DNA from 4 places in the Serratia entomophila genome. Region 1 is predicted to be linked to each of the others. Evidence: predicted binding sites of a transcription regulator. Region 1 holds the regulator's gene; each other region holds the start of a gene.
What was found. The regulator Fur, encoded in region 1, represses iron uptake genes when iron is present. The targets are predictions, from matches to a motif close to ATAATAATGAGAACNACTATCAA.

Region 1 (2,205 bases):
CGCGGCGTTATGGATGACGCCGGATCAGCACCGCTTTACTCTCCTCCGGCATCGCATAAATGCGATAAAACCCCGGAGTAAATTTCTGGCATGATACGTGTTTACCGGTAAGAGACAGCGCCCTGATGGCGCCCGCCAGCTCTTGCCATGGCATCATTTTAATCGGTGTTAGCGGGGTCAGCACTAACATCGTGTAATGCAATTAATTGAATTTAAAGGTTATACGCGATATGGCTACTGTAGGCATTTTCTTTGGCAGCGACACTGGCAATACCGAAAACATTGCCAAAATGATCCAGAAAATTCTTCAGAAACAGTTTGGCGACGATGTGTCTGAAATTCACGACATCGCCAAAAGCAGCAAAGAAGATCTGGAAGCTTTCGATATCCTGCTGCTGGGTATCCCAACCTGGTACTACGGCGAAGCGCAGTGCGACTGGGATGACTTTTTCCCGACGCTGGAAGAAGTGGACTTCAACGGCAAACTGGTGGCGCTGTTCGGCTGCGGCGATCAGGAAGACTACGCGGAATACTTCTGTGACGCGATGGGCACCATTCGCGACATCATCGAACCGCACGGCGCGGCCATCGTCGGCCACTGGCCGACCAAAGGCTACCACTTCGAAGCCTCCAAGGGCCTGGCGGACGACAACAACTTCATCGGTCTGGCGATCGACGAAGACCGTCAGCCTGAGCTGACCAACGAACGTGTCGAAGCCTGGGTCAAGCAGATAGTCGAAGAGCTGAGCCTGGCCGAAATCCTTGGCTAAACGGCCATTGCCGTCCAAAGGTTGAACAATAGCCCTGCAAAGTGCATAGTGTTGCCAGCAGGGCCGTCATCGGCAGTATGGATTGCTGCAATAGAAGTTACAGATTGGTAACTTCCCACATCGTCACGGTAGACTGAGATATCGGTTTATCCCACCCATCAAAGCGTTGCATGCACAACATGCAATAGTGCAATTATATCTTTGTTAACAACCGGCGGTTTCCATTTAGGACAACCGGTTCTATAATGAGACGCAATTAACTCTTTGTGCCGACCGATGCCACAGGCGAGAACGCCTCAACTTGATTAGCATAGTAACAGGACTGAATCCGCATGACTGACAACAACACCGCATTGAAGAAGGCCGGCTTAAAAGTCACGCTTCCGCGACTCAAAATCCTGGAAGTACTGCAAAATCCGGAATGCCATCACGTCAGTGCGGAAGATTTGTACAAAAAACTGATAGATATGGGCGAAGAAATCGGACTGGCGACGGTTTACCGCGTGCTGAACCAGTTTGATGATGCGGGCATTGTGACTCGTCACAATTTCGAAGGCGGTAAATCCGTGTTCGAACTGACCCAGCAGCACCACCACGATCACCTGATTTGCCTGGACTGCGGCAAAGTGATCGAATTCAGCGATGAATCCATCGAAGCGCGCCAGCGTGATATCGCCAAGCAACACGGCATCAAGCTCACCAACCACAGCCTGTACCTGTACGGCCACTGTGAAATCGGCGACTGCCGCGAAGACGATACGCTGCACGACAAGAAGTAACCCGTTATCGGGATTAAAGAACCGCCTCAGGGCGGTTTTTTTACGCCTGTCGCCGGCGGGCAAAAAAAATCCCCGGGCCAGCCGGGGAAAGATCACGTCATGAAATGGAACAATTGCAGCGGCACAGCTCCACGTACTTCCCTCACTTCAACATCGGCCCGCTGCCGACACGCAGCGGGCCGCACTACCTGACTTAAACTTTCTCGGCGCGGCCGTGACGCTTGCCGTCCGGGCTTACCGCTCGAACCTGCACTTCGCCGCTCACCGCCGGCCTGGCTTTGGCGTCGTAACGCTGCCATTGCTTGCCGCCGTCGGTGGAGTACTCGATGCCCAGCCCCGGCAGAGAGATATTCGCCTCCAGCTTGCCGCCCATCACCCGGGCGCCCGGCACCGGCAGGCGATAGCTGACGCCGCCCTTGTCCAGCTTGGCCAACTCTCGTTGCCCCAGCAGGTTGGCGAAGCGCAGCCAGTCCTGAGCCAGGGCTTTGCCATCGACAAAGTGAGTTTCCCCACCCTTGTACTCGCGGCCGGCTTTATAATCCCGTTCCCAGGCAGCGCGGTGCCAGGCACGTTCCGCCACCGACAGAGCGCGCGGGAAGATCATGTACTCCATCTCAGGGTCGGTGCGCTGGGTTTCGCTCCACAGCTGGGCGGAA
Region 2 (2,205 bases), 1.5 Mb from region 1:
CAAGCATGCCGAGAGCGCGACTAAATTTTTGCGACAAATAACCGGTTTCGTTGCTGGCGGCAGAGGCGCACAGCATGCCGGTGCTCAGCCAACGGTTGACGGTAACGCCCTGTTCGTTGGTTTTGATGAAGTTGGCGTCACGGTCTTCTTTCATCAGCTTGGCGATGCGGCTGAAGGCGTCGTCCCAGCTGATGCGCTGCCATTTGTCTGAGCCTGGCGCGCGGTATTCCGGGTACTTGAGGCGGCTTTCGCTGTGGATGAAGTCGACCAGCCCCGCGCCTTTCGGGCAAAGCGCACCGCGGTTTACCGGGTGATCCGGATCCCCTTCAATGTGGAAAATGCTTTCTTTGGCGTTTTTGGCGCCATCACCAAGGCTGTACATCAACAGCCCACAGCCGACGGAACAATACGTACAGGTATTACGGGTTTCGCGGGCGCGCAGCAGTTTGTACTGCCGGGTCTCCGCCAACGCCACTTCCGGGGCAAAGCCCAGCGCGGCTACCGTCGTTCCTGCCATACCGCCAGCGCAGATCTTAAAGAACTGCCTTCTGCTGACCTGCATGGGGTCTCCTTTCACTCTCGATTGTCACATTGTTTCAAATGGCGCTCTCCCCCAAAAGCGGGAAGCGCGAATGTCACTGTTGTTATGGTTGCTGCAAGCGGCGATAATATTACCACAGCGTGCTTGTGGTTGTTACAAATCGGTGCGGCTAAAGTGAAGGCTATCGCCCTGAGAGCGCACATAAATGTGACCACAGTCACATCTTCTCCCTGCCGCCTGCCGCACGATACCTACAGTATAGAGATTAACCAAAAACCCGCAGGAGGCGTGGGGCAAATAGAGCTGTGCCGAGAGACATCAGGCGGTTGCCTTCCCTTCTCCGCGCAGTTAACCACACTCTTAGTAGGGCATTGATAATCATTTTCAATATCATTTAATTAACTATAATGATCCGACTGCTTACGCGGTGCTCGCACCTTGCGCCGCCCATACACCACTGGAGATGATGATTATGAGTTATTCACTGCCATCCCTGCCGTACGCCTACGACGCACTGGAACCGCATTTCGACAAGCAGACGATGGAAATCCATCACACCAAACACCACCAGACTTACGTCAACAACGCCAACACCGTGCTGGAAGCCTACCCAGAGCTGACCAAATACAGCGTTGAAGAACTGATCCAGGATCTGGATAAAGTGCCAGCCGACAAGCGCACCTTCATGCGCAACAACGCCGGCGGCCACGCTAACCACAGTCTGTTCTGGAAAGGCCTGAAAACCGGCACCACCCTGGGCGGCGATCTGAAAGCGGCCATCGAGCGCGATTTCGGCAGCGTTGAGAAATTCCAGGAAGAGTTCGAGAAAGCGGCAGCCACCCGTTTCGGTTCCGGCTGGGCCTGGCTGGTGCTGAAAGGCGACAAACTGGCCGTGGTCTCTACCGCTAACCAGGACAGCCCGCTGATGGGCGAAGCCGTTGCCGGCGCTTCAGGCTTCCCAATCATTGGCCTGGACGTGTGGGAACACGCTTACTACCTGAAATATCAGAACAAACGCCCAGACTACATCAAGGCATTCTGGAACGTGGTTAACTGGGACGAAGCCGCCGCACGCTTCGCCGCGAAGAAGTAATTCGCGCCATTCCCTGCAGATGCCCGCTGATGCGGGCATTTTTTTGCCCAAAATCCGCTAAAGTTTGACCGCCCTTTGCCGATGGTTTGTTCAATTGACGTTCGCCCGAAAAGGAAAAACATTATGGCGGCATTGCAAACATTGGCAGGAAAATTCACCCACCTCACCGTAGGTAAAAAGCTCGGCCTCGGCTTCTCGCTGATGCTGTTGCTGGCGATTATCATCGCCGGCACCGGGGCGCAGTACCTGCACATCATCGAGTCCCGCTCCGATCGCATCGACTTCAGCAACCGGCTGAACGACGAGATCAATCAGGCCAAATATAACCGCGCGATGTTCGGCCAGACCTATAAGCCGGAATATCTGAAGAGCAACCGCGCCAACATCGAAAACGCCGTCAACCTGATCGGCCAGGGGCAAAACCTGGACTGGGACCCGCAGAGCCGCAAAGATCTGCAGCGCCTGGTGACGCTGATCGGTGAATACCAGCAGCAGCAAAACGCCTTCGAGCAGGCGGTAACGGCAAAAGACGCGGTGCGCCAAAGCTGGAACATGTCCGAGGTGCAGGCCA
Region 3 (2,205 bases), 2.3 Mb from region 1:
AACACCACTGGAAGAAGAAAAAACACCACGACGATCGCGACCACTGGCGCCGCGGCCATGATGATGATGATGATGACTGACAGCAGCAGGCCGGCATCAGGCCGGCCTTTTCATTGCCTCGCCTACAGCAAGCCGCCGACCAGCAGATAGCCGTTCAGCCCAACCACCACCAGCACGATCAGTTTGCCCAGATTCTGCACCGAACGGCCGTTCACCATTTCCCCCATCAACTGCCTATTGCCGGTGAAAGACAGTAGCGGCACCAGCGCCAGCGCAATGCCGAAGCTCAGCAACACCTGGCTCAGAACCAGAATACGCGTGGCGTCCATGCCCATCATGATAACGATAAACGACGGCAGCATGGTCACCAGACGGCGCAACCACAGGGGAATATGGAAGTGCACAAAGCCCTGCATCACCACCTGCCCCGCCAGCGTGCCCACCACGGTGGAAGACAATCCGGCGGCCACCAGGCTCAGGCCGAATACGGTGGCAGCGGCCTGGCCCAGCAGCGGTTGCAGCGTCAGATAGGCGCGATCGAGATCGGCGATACCGCTGTGGCCGCTAAAGTGGAACGCGGCGGCGGCGGTGGCCATCATCGCCAGATTGACGAAGCCGGCGATGGTCATGGCGATGGCGACATCAACCTTGGTGGCGGCATAGCGATCGGCCCGGCTCTCGGCGTCGCCGTGTTGGGTTAACGAAGAGTGCAGATAGATAACGTGCGGCATGATGGTGGCACCCAACACGCCGGCGGCCAGGAACACCGCATCGCCGTTGGGCAGATCCGGCACCGCCATGCCTTGCAACAACGGCCCCAGCTGCGGCTGAGAAAACGCCAATTCGACGATATAAGCGGCGGCGACAAACAGCAGCAGCCCGCCAATCACCCGCTCGAGCGGCTTCTGCCCGCGTTTTTGCAAGCCGAGGATCAGGAAGGTGGCGATGCCGGTGAGGATCGCGCCTTCCAGCAGCGAAACGCCCAACAACAGCTTGAAACCGATCGCCGCGCCGATAAACTCGGCCAGATCGGTGGCCATGGCGATAATCTCCGCTTGCACCCAATAGGCCCATACCGCCGGGCGCGGGAAACGATCGCGAATATGCTCCGCCAGATTTTTACCGGTGGCGATCCCCAGCTTGGCCGACAGCAGTTGGATCAGCATCGCCATCAGGTTGGCCCAGACCACCACCCACAGCAGGCTGTAACCGAAAGAGGCGCCGGCCTGAATGTTGGTGGCGAAATTGCCGGGATCGATGTAGCCGATGGCGGCGATAAATGCGGGGCCCATCAGCGAGAATTTGACCTTTCTTGACGGGTAACTGCGGGTGGTTTCAACCACGCGGCTGTTCAGCATATGTTGAACCCTTACTGATAATACGTTTACCACCACTCTATCTAAATGATAATAATTATCAAGCGCATTTGTCGTGGTAAAACTTATCTCTGCAATAGGCGGGAATTTAGGTTTTATCGAAAGGTTGGAGGGCAAACCTGCCCATTTCCGTGCTTTGTTGGCTGACATTCAGGGCGCAATACCCCTGAAACACAGGTTAGCACAAGAATACGAATTTCATATGGATATACTAACATCTTGATTTTTTATGCTTTTACGCAATAGTTTAAGAACATTCCCGCTATCATTTTCCATATTTGCTATAGAAGTCTCGTTTTTAAACGTGGCGTTACATAAAATGACATCCGAAATTCAGCCTGCCTCAAGTTTGGAGCAAACATGTCCCATATTGCGCACTTTGCGTTAGCGTTGGTGGTGGTGGCGATCCTGGCACTGTTGGTGTGCCGCGATCGCAAAAGCATCCGCATTCGCTATGTTATTCAATTATTGGTTATCGAAGTACTGCTGGCCTATTTTTTCCTGCATTCGGAAGCGGGTTTAGGCTTTGTAAAAGGGTTTGCGGCGCTGTTTGACAAGCTGCTCGGATTTGCTGGACAAGGGACTGATTTTGTATTCGGCGGCATGGGTGACAAAGGCCTGGCGTTCTTCTTCCTGAAGGTGCTGTGCCCTATCGTCTTCATCTCTGCGCTGATCGGTATTCTGCAATACATCAAAGTGTTGCCGTTTGTGATCCGGATTATCGGTACCGTGCTGTCAAAAGTGAACGGTATGGGCAAGCTGGAATCGTTCAACGCCGTCAGCTCACTGATCCTCGGCCAGTCTGAGAACTTCATTGCCTATAAAGATA
Region 4 (2,205 bases), 1.0 Mb from region 1:
AGCGGCCCATGCCGCCTGCAGCCCGTCGGTCAGGCCGCTGCGCCAGCACAGGGCGTCGTGCCCGCCCTCCACCACCCGGTAATGCACCCGGTGCCCGGCGTTGCTCAGCAACGTCGCCATCTGGCCGCTGACCCGGTGCACCAGTTTTTCATGCGAGCCGGCTTCCATAAACACCTTCAGCGCGCCGTGATTGCCCAACCCCTGTAGCTCCACCTGCTGCATCAGCCAACAGGCATCTTCCGGGACAGTCGGCTGCTGCAGCATGTCGCGCCGCGGCCACCAGTAGGATCCCGACTGGCTGATCACCGCGCCAAAGCGCTGCGGCCAACGCAGCCCGGCGAACAGGGAAGACAGGCCGCCGAAGCTTTGCCCGGCCACCACAGTGCTGGCCGGATTGTCGCTGTGCGGCGCCCACTCGGCCAACTGCGGCAGCAGCTCTTCCTGCACCGCCAGCCAGAAATCTTCCTTGCAGGTCAGTTCACGCGCCCGATGCTTCAGATCGATGATGTCGATCAGCAGGTAGACCGCTTCCGGCAGCGCGCCCTCGCGGGTCAGCTGCATCAGCGGATCCCACACCGGCATCTGCTGCGCCCAGAACTGGCCGTCGAGCAGAACGGCCAGCGGGCGCTCGCCCGGCCGGCTTTCACCGGTGGTGTAGACCCAGACGTTACGGCTGTTGCCCAACCGCTCGCTGTGCCAGGTATGGCGCTGCAGGCGCGCCGGCGGCGGCGGCGTGCAGCGCCCGCTGGCGATTTCGTATTCGTCGAATGCGCGCCATGCCGGCTGCGGCGGCGCGTCCGGCATATGCAGGCCGGACAGGCAATTGCCGCTGGTGCCTGGCCAGGAACGGTGCGGGTTGAGCAGATCGTGCGTGGCGCTGGCGAACACCTGGTGCCACCAGTGGCGCACGTTGTGCATGTTGGCGTGCGCGTCGTCGCCGCTGAATTCCGGCGGGCGCTCGTCAAAACAGGGGATAAAGCAGTAGCTGCCGCGCCAGGCGCCGTTCAGCTCGGTCTGCCAGTACCATACGTCGGTGCCGTCCAGGCGTTGCAGGCTCTGCGGCGGGTTCGGCTGATGGTGGTCGGTCAGGCAGTTAATGTGGATCCATACCCGCCGGTAAGCGGAGGTCAGTTCGCATCCCTGAGGATCGCGCCAGAAAAACGTGGCTCGCCACCGGCCATCGCCCGCCGGCTCCACCCAGGGAGTGCCGCGCCGGGCCACTTTCAACCACCAACCGGGGCTGCCGGCGTGGGAACTGGCCAATAACTTGCTGCTTTCTGACTGTAATTCTGTATTCACAACGCCTACCCATCTTGTAGTTGGCGGCTCAGAGAAACGCTGACATATCCGTATCGACAGGAGCCACCCAAACGCACGGTATATCGAATACTATTGATAATTATTTGCATTTGCAATAGTGTGTGACGCTTGGAGATCGGGCTGGTCTTGCGCGCAACGGACAGGGATCGGGGATAGCAACGCAACATCCCTTGCCGCAGCCGATTTTCTATTTCCGACTACACAAAAACTACAACCGCCCTTCCCCCACTCTGCGCGGGATGGCAGCAAGGTAGGAAACTCAAATGAACAGCAAATTATCTCGTTATTCGTTAGCCACCATCATCGGGTTAGGACTCGGCACGTCCGTCATGGCCAGTGCCGCACAGCAAACAGACACCACGGCCACCGAAGAAAACGCCGGCGCAGCCGATAAAAAACCGCGTTCGGAAGACACCATCGTGGTCACCGCCGCCCGGCAGAACCTGCAGGCGCCGGGGGTTTCCACCATCACCGCCGACGAGATCAAAAAACGCCCGCCGGCGCGCGACATCAACGAACTGATCCGCACCATGCCCGGGGTTAACCTGACCGGCAACTCCACCAGCGGCCAGCGCGGCAACAACCGCCAGCTCGACATCCGCGGCATGGGGCCGGAAAACACCATGATCCTGATCGACGGCAAACCGGCCACCAGCCGCAACTCGGTGCGCCAGGGCTGGCGCGGCGAGCGTGACACCCGCGGCGATACCGCCTGGGTGCCGCCGGAAATGATCGAGCGCATCGAAGTGCTGCGCGGCCCTGCCGCAGCGCGCTACGGCAACGGCGCCGCAGGCGGCGTGGTCAACATCATCACCAAGAAGGCCGGCAAAGAACTGCACGGCGCCTTGAACGGTTATTTCAACGTGCCGCAGCACAAGCAGGAAG

Region 2: a site for Fur is predicted at 913-935, ahead of sodA (superoxide dismutase [Mn]). Genes of this name have one in related genera too.
Region 3: a site for Fur is predicted at 1,398-1,420, ahead of KHA73_RS17260 (Nramp family divalent metal transporter). Genes of this name have one in related genera too.
Region 4: a site for Fur is predicted at 1,387-1,409, ahead of fes (enterochelin esterase). Genes of this name have one in related genera too.

Annotation. Positions count from the first base shown of each region.
Region 1 is NZ_CP082787.1:1,295,699-1,297,903, reverse strand. Features, by position in the region: gene fldA (flavodoxin FldA) at 231-770, shown strand; gene fur (ferric iron uptake transcriptional regulator) at 1,103-1,549, shown strand; gene KHA73_RS06360 (beta-N-acetylhexosaminidase) at 1,743-2,205, opposite strand, start outside.
Region 2 is NZ_CP082787.1:4,772,423-4,774,627, forward strand. Features, by position in the region: gene fdnG (formate dehydrogenase-N subunit alpha) at 1-562, opposite strand, end outside; gene sodA (superoxide dismutase [Mn]) at 1,014-1,634, shown strand; gene KHA73_RS22845 (methyl-accepting chemotaxis protein) at 1,758-2,205, shown strand, end outside.
Region 3 is NZ_CP082787.1:3,560,187-3,562,391, forward strand. Features, by position in the region: gene KHA73_RS17255 (DUF2502 domain-containing protein) at 1-80, shown strand, start outside; gene KHA73_RS17260 (Nramp family divalent metal transporter) at 123-1,358, opposite strand; gene KHA73_RS17265 (NupC/NupG family nucleoside CNT transporter) at 1,737-2,205, shown strand, end outside.
Region 4 is NZ_CP082787.1:283,164-285,368, reverse strand. Features, by position in the region: gene fes (enterochelin esterase) at 1-1,299, opposite strand, end outside; gene KHA73_RS01280 (TonB-dependent siderophore receptor) at 1,584-2,205, shown strand, end outside.